DNA from 3 places in the Streptomyces sp. NPDC005878 genome. Region 3 is predicted to be linked to each of the others. Evidence: predicted binding sites of a transcription regulator. Region 3 holds the regulator's gene; each other region holds the start of a gene.

Region 1 (3,271 bases), on a different contig from region 3:
CCCGCCGATGCCGCAGCACAGGTCGGCCACGCTCCGTACCCCCTGGGCGGCGAAGACGCGGGCGCGGTAGGCGGCCACCGACGCGCGCGTGGACTGCTCGACCCCGTTGGGGGTGAAGAACATCCGGTACGCGTCGTCCGCGCCGAACTTCGCTACCGCGCGCTGCCGCAGCCGCGCCTGGGCCAGGGCGGCCGAGACCAGCTCCGGGGCGTGCGTGCGGCGCAGCCGGGTCGCCAGCGCCAGCTCCTGGGCCGGGTCGTGGTCGCGCAGCGAGTCCAGCAGGCCCGTGCCCTCGGGGGTGAGCAGGGCGCGGAAGGTGTCGAGGTCGTTCACCCGCCCCATTGTGGGCCAGGCGGGGGACGGCGCGCGTGCGGTGTCGGGTGTCGCCTCCGGTATACCGCCCCGCACTGACAGGATGCGGCGGCATGCAGCTTGTACGACAAAAGGAAGAAAATGGGCGCCTTCTGACGAAAGCCCCCCTCCTGGTGTTCGCCGGGCTCGTCGTCGCCGCGCTCGCCTCCGGGTGCGCCTCCGGGGATCCCCACGTGGGCGGACACGGCGGCAGTGCCGCGGCCGGACCGCAGGCCTACGACAGCGCCGCCGCCCGCGCCCTCGCCGGCTACTCCGGCCGCCTCAAGGAGGAGCAGGCCGCCCGGGTGACCGCCGCCAGGAGGTGGAGGCTGGCCAAGGTGCCGCTGACCCCGCCCGCCCCGCCCGCCGTCAAACCGGAGATCACCAACCGGCCCGGCTTCGAGACGGACGGCGGCGACTCGCTGCCGCCGGTCTTCACCACCGTGCCCACCAAGGACCGGATCGTCTTCCTGACCATCGACGACGGCGCCGAGAAGGACCCCAAACTGCTGAAGATGATGCGGGACCTGCGCATCCCCTACAGCGCCTTCCTCAGCGACTACCTCGTCCACACCGACTACCCGTACTTCAAGCGCATGCAGAGCCTCGGGGTCACGCTCAACAACCACACGCTCAACCACCGCTATCTGCCCGGCCTCTCCTACGAAGAGCAGCGGCACGAGATCTGCGGCCAGCAGGACAAGATCGGCACGTGGGCGGGCAAGCGGCCCCGGCTCTTCCGGCCGCCGTACGGCAACTACAACGAGGACACCCTGCGCGCGGCCCAGTCCTGCGGGATCAAGGCGGTGCCGCTGTGGGCGGCCGAGGCGTTCCCGGACCACATGGAGTGGCGCGAGTGGGACCGCGACCTGCACCCCGGCGACATCGTGCTCACCCACTTCCGGGGGCGCGAGGACTGGAAGGGCACGATGCCCGACATGATCCGGCAGGTCATGAAGGTCATCACCGACAAGGGGTACGCGGTGGCCAGGCTGGAGGACTACGTATGACCGGCGCGCACCGGCCGTCGGGCGGTCCGCTGGCCGGTCTGCTGGCGGCCGGTGCGCTGACGGTGTCCTTGCTGGCGGCGGGCTGCGAGCGCCCCGCCGCCCCGATCGAACGGCTCGGCCGCATGGCGGCGACGAAGGTGACCGACGCGCGGCGCGGCTTCCCCCGCCCCGGCGCCCCGGGCCGCCGGCCCTGGCACGTCCGGCCCGACGCGGAACGCACCCCGCCCGCTCCCGGCCCGGCGGCGCCGCCCCGCACCCCGGGGGCGACCGCCCCGGCACCGACGCCCTAGAGACGGCGCGCCACGTTCCTCGCGCGCGGGGGTGACGTTTTCCGGCTTCGCCCTCGCGCGCGCGGGGCGACGTTTCCGGCTCCGCCGCGTGCGCGCGACAGGCCCTCGACCACCCCGTGGACGCGGCGTCACGGCACCCCGCGGGACCCCGCCACGCACCATCCGTCTGGCACTCCGCTTGACCGAGTGCTAACCGCCGTCCTAGTCTCGGCTCTGGCACTCCCCACCGGAGAGTGCCAACACAGCGACGGGCAGGTCCGGCACCCGCGACGACGGATCCACCTGGTCGCCACCTCAGACAGTTAACCCCGTGAGATCTCCGAAGGGGGAGGTCGGATCGTGACGACCGCCAGCTCCAAGGTTGCCATCAAGCCGCTCGAGGACCGCATTGTGGTCCAGCCGCTCGACGCCGAGCAGACCACGGCCTCCGGCCTGGTCATTCCGGACACCGCCAAGGAGAAGCCCCAGGAGGGCGTCGTCCTGGCCGTGGGCCCGGGCCGGATCGAGGACGGCAAGCGCGTCGAACTCGACGTCGCCGTCGGTGACGTCGTGCTGTACAGCAAGTACGGCGGCACCGAGGTGAAGTACAACGGTGACGAGTACCTCGTCCTCTCGGCTCGCGACGTGCTCGCGATCATCGAGAAGTAATTCACCTCGAAGCGAATGCTTCTGAGCTGCGCCCCTGGCCACCCTGCTGACAGCCGGGCGGCGAGGGGCGCAGTTTTCGTATCACCAAGTTTCCGAGAGGGCTGAACCGCTCCCATGGCGAAGATCCTGAAGTTCGACGAGGACGCCCGTCGCGCCCTTGAGCGCGGCGTCAACAAGCTTGCCGACACGGTGAAGGTGACGATCGGCCCCAAGGGCCGCAACGTCGTCATCGACAAGAAGTTCGGCGCCCCCACCATCACCAACGACGGTGTCACCATCGCGCGCGAGGTCGAGCTCGACGACCCGTACGAGAACCTGGGTGCCCAGCTCGTGAAGGAGGTGGCGACCAAGACCAACGACATCGCGGGTGACGGCACCACCACCGCCACCGTGCTGGCCCAGGCGCTGGTCCGCGAGGGTCTGCGCAACGTCGCCGCCGGCGCCTCCCCGGCCGCCCTGAAGAAGGGCATCGACGCGGCCGTCAAGGCTGTCTCGCAGGAGCTGCTCGCCACCGCGCGTCCGATCGACGACAAGTCGGACATCGCCGCCGTGGCCGCGCTCTCCGCCCAGGACCAGCAGGTCGGCGAGCTCATCGCCGAGGCGATGGACAAGGTCGGCAAGGACGGTGTCATCACCGTCGAGGAGTCCAACACCTTCGGCCTGGAGCTGGAGTTCACCGAGGGCATGGCCTTCGACAAGGGCTACCTCTCGCCGTACATGGTCTCCGACCAGGAGCGTATGGAGGCCGTCCTCGACGACCCGTACATCCTGATCAACCAGGGCAAGATCTCCTCGATCCAGGACCTCCTGCCGCTCCTTGAGAAGGTCATCCAGGCCGGCTCCTCCAAGCCGCTCCTGATCATCGCCGAGGACGTCGAGGGCGAGGCCCTCTCCACCCTGGTCGTCAACAAGATCCGCGGCACGTTCAACGCCGTGGCCGTCAAGGCCCCCGGCTTCGGCGACCGCCGCAAG
Region 2 (3,271 bases), on a different contig from region 3:
TGATGGTCGATGTCCGCGCCTCCAACGAGAAGCTGCGCGCCCGCTCCCGCCGGATCGTGGCACTGGCCACGGACGCGGACGAGGAAGCCGTCGAGACGGCCCTGACCGCCGCCGGCGGCGAGGTGAAGACGGCGATCCTGATGCTGCTCGCGGATCTGGACGCGGCGGCGGCGGCCCGGCGGCTGGCCGAGGCCCGGGGCCGGCTGCGCGCCGCCCTGCCGTAGCCGCCCGCCGGGGTACGTGAACGCCCGCCGGGGTCCGTGAACGCCGAAGGGCGGCACCCCCGTGGGGTGCCGCCCTCCGTACGTAACCGGGCTTGCCGATCCTGCGACGAGGATCAGAAGTCCATGTCACCGCCCGGCATGCCGCCCGGAGCGCCGCCCGCGGCGGCCTTCTCCGGCTTGTCGGCGATGACGGCCTCGGTGGTGAGGAACAGCGCGGCGATCGACGCGGCGTTCTGCAGCGCGGAGCGCGTGACCTTCGCCGGGTCGATGATGCCCTCGGCGATCATGTCCACGTACTCACCGGTCGCGGCGTTCAGACCGTGGCCGACGGGCAGGTTGCGGACCTTCTCGACGATGACGCCACCCTCGAGACCACCGTTGACGGCGATCTGCTTCAGCGGGGCCTCCAGGGCGAGCTTCACGGCGTTGGCGCCGGTCAGCTCGTCACCCGACAGGTCCAGCTTCTCGAAGACCGAGGAGGCCTGGATCAGGGCCACGCCACCGCCGGCGACGATGCCCTCCTCGACGGCCGCCTTGGCGTTGCGCACGGCGTCCTCGATGCGGTGCTTGCGCTCCTTGAGCTCCACCTCGGTGGCGGCGCCGGCCTTGATGACGGCCACGCCGCCGGCCAGCTTCGCCAGACGCTCCTGGAGCTTCTCGCGGTCGTAGTCCGAGTCCGAGTTCTCGATCTCGGCGCGGATCTGGTTCACGCGACCGGCGACCTGCTCGCTGTCACCGGCACCGTCGACGATGGTGGTCTCGTCCTTGGTGATGACGACCTTGCGGGCGCGGCCGAGCAGGTCGAGACCCGCGTTCTCCAGCTTGAGGCCGACCTCCTCGGAGATGACCGTGCCGCCGGTGAGGATGGCGATGTCGTTCAGCATGGCCTTGCGGCGGTCGCCGAAGCCCGGGGCCTTGACGGCGACGGACTTGAAGGTGCCGCGGATCTTGTTCACGACCAGGGTCGACAGGGCCTCGCCCTCGACGTCCTCGGCGATGATCAGGAGCGGCTTGCCCGACTGCATGACCTTCTCGAGGAGCGGCAGCAGGTCCTTGACCGAGCCGATCTTCGAGTTGACGATCAGGATGTACGGGTCGTCGAGCGCGGCCTCCATGCGCTCCATGTCGGTCGCGAAGTACGCCGAGATGTAGCCCTTGTCGAAGCGCATGCCCTCGGTGAGCTCGAGCTCCAGACCGAAGGTCTGGGACTCCTCGACCGTGATGACGCCTTCCTTGCCGACCTTGTCCATCGCCTCGGCGATGAGCTCGCCGATCTGGGTGTCGGCGGCGGAGATGGAGGCCGTCGAAGCGATCTGCTCCTTGGTCTCGACATCCTTGGCCTGCTCCAGGAGCGCACCGGAGACGGCCTCGACGGCCTTCTCGATGCCGCGCTTCAGGGCCATCGGGTTGGCACCCGCGGCCACGTTGCGCAGACCCTCGCGCACGAGCGCCTGGGCGAGGACGGTCGCGGTGGTCGTACCGTCACCGGCGACGTCGTCCGTCTTCTTGGCGACTTCCTTGACCAGCTCGGCGCCGATCTTCTCGTACGGGTCCTCGAGCTCGATCTCCTTGGCGATGGAAACACCATCGTTGGTGATCGTGGGGGCGCCCCACTTCTTCTCGAGGACGACGTTGCGGCCCTTGGGGCCAAGGGTGACCTTGACGGCGTCGGCGAGCTGGTTCATCCCGCGCTCGAGACCGCGCCGTGCCTCCTCGTCGAACGCGATGATCTTGGCCATGTGAAGTGGTCCTCCCGGACAGGGGTGGCGTTCTTCGTGGACCGCGCCGGTGCCCGCGACGGACGGCTCGCGACCCTTGTGGTTCCTTGCCCCACCCGGTCCGCGGGCCTCACTGACCCGATCCAAGTTCTGTCACTCTCACTCGGAGAGTGCTAACGCCAATGATTAGCACTCGACCCCGGAGAGTGCAAGGCCGTCCCACCGCCACGGCCCGGTCCCGGACACCCGCCCGCCGGGGTCCGGGCCACCGAGGCGGGCCCGGACACACACGTGGGGCCCGCATCCATTTACAGAGGATGCGGGCCCCACGGGCCTGTATGCGTCGGTGGCCGATCGCGCCGAGATCAGACGGCGAGCTTGACCATGTCCGCCTGCGGACCCTTCTGGCCCTGCGAGATCTCGAACTCGACTCGCTGACCTTCTTCAAGGGTGCGGTACCCGTCCATCTGGATCGCGCTGTAGTGGACGAAAACATCCGCACCACCGTCGACCGCGATGAAGCCGTACCCCTTCTCCGCGTTGAACCACTTGACGGTGCCCTGAGCCATGCCTAACTCCCCTATTACTGGCCCTTGCACGGGACCACACTTCGCGGACCCGGGTCAGATCTCCACCCTCCGACAGGAGAGGGTGTGCGCCGGAACGCGTCGACCGCGGCTGAATGTATCTGCCCAACTGCCCTCTGCAACAGGTCAGTCGGACGAGAATTCCGGGCGGGGGCCAGGAGCGGAATGCCGCCTATTCCAGCATTACGGGGCAAGTCGGGCCGGGCAAAGCGCACTTAAGGAGCAATATGCTCGAACACTTTGACTGCATCTCGACGCCGGTTCGTCGCGTTCTCATATGCACGTGGCATGCGCAACGAAGGGGACTTCCCCACTGTACCGCGCTCAACCACACTGAATTGCCCCCTCCGCTTAGCTTGCGGAGGGGGCAATTCAGGTAACGCGGAGTAGCTCAGCAGCCGCCCGCGACGGCCGGAATGATCGAGACCCCGGCGCCGTCCGGCGTGGCCGTCTCCAGGCCCTGCTCGAAGCGGACGTCGTCGTCGTTGACGTACACGTTGACGAACCGGCGCAGCTTGCCCTGGTCGTCCAGGACCCGGGCGGCGATCCCCGTGTGGTTCTTCTCCAGGTCGGCGATGACCTCGGCGAGGGTGGCACCCTCGGCCGCGACCTCGGCCTGTCCGCCGGTGTACGTGCGGAGGATGGTGGGGATGCGGACGTTGACGCTCATGGGGCTTCCTGCCTTCCGTCTGGGAGCTGGTGGGTCAGCCGGCCAGGCCGGCGTCGCGGAACGCGTCCAGGC
Region 3 (3,271 bases):
CCTCCTCCATGCCGTCCAGCGTCTGCAACGGCACCTTGGTGCCGAGCGACGCCGCCGTCATGGGGATCGTCACCGTGCAGTGCAGATCGTCGCCACGGCGCTGGAAGACGTCGTGGTTCAGCTCGTGGATCTCCACGTACAGATCACCGGCGGGGCCGCCGCCGGGGCCGACCTCGCCCTCGCCCGCGAGCTGGATCCGGGTGCCGTTGTCGACACCGGCCGGGATCTTGACCGTGAGCGTGCGGCGCGAGCGGATGCGGCCGTCGCCCGCGCACTCCGGGCACGGCGTGGGCACGACAGTCCCGAAGCCCTGGCACTGGGGGCAGGGGCGGGAGGTCATGACCTGGCCGAGGAAGGAGCGGGTGACCTGGGAGACCTCGCCGCGGCCGCGGCACATGTCACACGTCTGCGCCGAAGTGCCGGGGGCGGCGCCCTCGCCGGAGCAGGTCGTACAGACGACCGCCGTGTCGACCTGGATGTCCTTGGTCGTACCGAAGGCCGCCTCGTTGAGGTCGATCTCCAGCCGGATCATGGCGTCCTGGCCGCGACGGGTGCGCGAACGGGGCCCGCGCTGCGCCGCGTTGCCGAAGAACGCGTCCATGATGTCCGAGAAGTTCCCGAAGCCGCCCGCGCCGAAGCCGCCGGCGCCACCGCCGCCGGAGGACGACAGGGGGTCGCCCCCGAGGTCGTAGACCTGCTTCTTCTGCGGGTCCGAGAGAACCTCGTAGGCGGCGTTGATCTCCTTGAAGCGCTCCTGCGTCTTCGGGTCCGGATTCACATCCGGGTGGAGCTCACGCGCCAGGCGCCGGAACGCCTTCTTGATCTCGTCCTGCGATGCGTCGCGGCGTACGCCCAGTACGGCGTAGTAGTCCGTGGCCACTTACGACTCCGCCAGGATCTGTCCGACGTAACGTGCCACTGCGCGTACCGCTCCCATCGTTCCGGGGTAATCCATGCGGGTCGGTCCGACCACGCCGAGTTTCGCGACGGCTTCGCCGCCCGAACCGTAGCCGACCGAGACGACGGACGTGGAGTTCAGCCCTTCATGGGCGTTCTCATGCCCGATTCGTACGGTCATGCCCGATTCTTTGGCCTCGCCGAGCAGCTTGAGGAGCACGACCTGCTCCTCCAGCGCCTCCAGCACCGGCCGAATGGTCAGGGGGAAGTCGTGTCCGAAGCGGGTGAGATTGGCGGTGCCGCCGATCATCAGCCGTTCCTCGGTCTCCTCCACCAGGGTTTCGAGCAGGGTGGCGAGCACCGTCGAAACGGTTCCTCGGTCCTCCGGCTCGAAGGATTCGGGAAGATCCTGCACCAGCTGCGGGACGTCCGCGAAGCGGCGCCCCACCACCCGGCTGTTGAGCCGGGCCCGCAGATCCGCCAGCGAGGTCTCGCCGAACGGCGCCGGGCAGTCGACCAGCCGCTGCTCGACCCGCCCGGTGTCCGTGATGAGCACCAGCATCAGCCGGGCCGGGGCCAGCGACAGCAGCTCCACGTGCCGCACGGTGGACCGTGTCAGCGACGGGTACTGCACGACGGCGACCTGCCGGGTCAGCTGTGCGAGCAGCCGGACCGTGCGCGCCACCACGTCGTCGAGGTCGACGGCCCCGTCCAGGAAGTTCTGGATGGCCCGCCGCTCCGGCGACGACAGCGGCTTGACGCCCGCGAGCCGGTCGACGAACAGCCGGTAGCCCTTGTCCGTGGGGATACGGCCGGCGCTGGTGTGGGGCTGGGCGATGAAGCCCTCCTCCTCCAGTACGGCCATGTCGTTGCGCACGGTCGCCGGCGAGACGCCCAGCTTGTGCCGCTCGGTCAGGGCCTTCGAGCCGACCGGCTCCTCGGTCCCGACGTAGTCCTGGACGATCGCGCGCAGGACTTCGAGTCTGCGTTCACTGAGCACCGCGCACACCTCCAGCTGTCGTCCTGGCCGCTCTGCCCTGGCACTCTGCGCGTTCGAGTGCCAGCGATCCCCGGCCAGTGTACGGCCGACCGGTACACCCCTAGCAAGGGCGGCAGCCCGTGACGCTCGCGGCGCGCTCGAACGCACCGCCCCGGCCGCCCGGGATAGCGTCGTGTCATGGACATCCGCTGGGAAGAGTTCGGCTGGGAGCGGCTGGGCGACGGCGTGGGCCGCCGCCGGCTGCCGGGGTGGGACGCGACGGCGGGCCTGGTCGCGGGCGAGGACGCGGTCCTGCTGTACGACACGGGCTCGACCCTGCGCGAGGGCGCCGAGCTGCGCGCCCAGGCACAGGCGCTGCTCAGGCGTCGGGTGACGCATATCGCACTCAGCCATCCCCACTTCGACCACGTCCTGGGCACGGCCGCGTTCTCCGGGGCCGAGGTCTACGGGGCGGTCGGGATCGACCGGGTCCTGGACGGGGACGCCCTGCGGACGGACGCCGTCACCCACGGGGTGCCGCCCGCGCGGGCCGCCGAGGCGGCGGACCTGCTGGTGCGCCCGCAGCACTTCGTGACGGGCGAGTGGACGCTGGAGCTGGGCGGGCGCCAGGTGCTGCTGGCGAACGTGGGCCCCGGCCACACCGGCCACGACCTGGCCCTGCTGGTCCCGGGCAGCCCTGGTGGCGCCGGCTCACCCGAGATCGTCTTCTGCGGTGACCTGGTCGAGGAGTCCGGCGAGCCGCAGGCCGGGCCGGACGCGGTCCGCACCCACTGGCCCGCGGCCCTCGACCGGCTGCTCGACCTGGGCGGCGAGGACGCGGTGTACGTACCGGGGCACGGGGCGGTGGTGGACGCGGCGTTCGTCCGGGCGCAACGGGCCGGGCTCGCGGAGGAATTCGGCGTGTCATAAGGGCGTACACCCATATGGGCACATGATCCACCCGTATTCTCATCGGAATGCGCAGCTACAGCCCGGACCTGACTCCGCCCTGGAAGAAGGGGACCCCGGCCCCCGAGGTGCCCGCCGAGCTCGACCTGGTCGTCGAGGAGGTGACGACCGGGTTCTGCGGGGCGGTGCTCCGCTGCGAGGCGGGGACGGTGACGCTGGAGGACCGCTTCGGCAAGAAGCGGGTGTTCCCCATGGCGGCGCGGGGGTTCCTGCTGGAGGGGAAGGTGGTCACGCTGGTACGCCCGCCGGCGCCCGCTCCCTCGCGCCCGGCGCGCACCGCCTCGGGCTCCGTGGCGGTGCCGGGGGCGCGGGCGCGGGTGGCGCGCGCGGGGCGCATCTATGTCGAGGGGCGCCACGACGCGGAGCTGGTGGAGAAGGTGTGGGGCGACGACCTGCGCATCGAGGGCGTCGTCGTCGAGTACCTGT

The links. The regulator HrcA, encoded in region 3, represses chaperone genes, less so after heat shock. The targets are predictions, from matches to a motif close to TTNGCACTCNGNNNNNCNGAGTGCNAA.
Region 1: groES (co-chaperone GroES) is a predicted target of HrcA. The motif match lies at 1,818-1,844, and genes of this name have one in related genera.
Region 2: groL (chaperonin GroEL) is a predicted target of HrcA. The motif match lies at 2,093-2,119, and genes of this name have one in related genera.

The regions. Positions count from the first base shown of each region.
Region 1 covers NZ_JBEXWK010000008.1:164,460-167,730, reverse strand. Annotated here, with positions in the region: gene ABZ404_RS15530 (methyltransferase domain-containing protein) at 1-333, opposite strand, end outside; gene ABZ404_RS15525 (polysaccharide deacetylase family protein) at 426-1,361, shown strand; gene ABZ404_RS15520 (hypothetical protein) at 1,358-1,651, shown strand; gene groES (co-chaperone GroES) at 1,991-2,299, shown strand; gene groL (chaperonin GroEL) at 2,414-3,271, shown strand, end outside.
Region 2 covers NZ_JBEXWK010000005.1:311,359-314,629, reverse strand. Annotated here, with positions in the region: gene murQ (N-acetylmuramic acid 6-phosphate etherase) at 1-224, shown strand, start outside; gene groL (chaperonin GroEL) at 338-1,963, opposite strand; gene ABZ404_RS12000 (cold-shock protein) at 2,308-2,511, opposite strand; gene ABZ404_RS11995 (MoaD/ThiS family protein) at 2,921-3,199, opposite strand; gene thrC (threonine synthase) at 3,234-3,271, opposite strand, start outside.
Region 3 covers NZ_JBEXWK010000034.1:58,046-61,316, reverse strand. Annotated here, with positions in the region: gene dnaJ (molecular chaperone DnaJ) at 1-880, opposite strand, end outside; gene hrcA (heat-inducible transcriptional repressor HrcA) at 881-1,897, opposite strand; gene ABZ404_RS33695 (MBL fold metallo-hydrolase) at 2,075-2,806, shown strand; gene ABZ404_RS33690 (DUF3097 domain-containing protein) at 2,854-3,271, shown strand, end outside.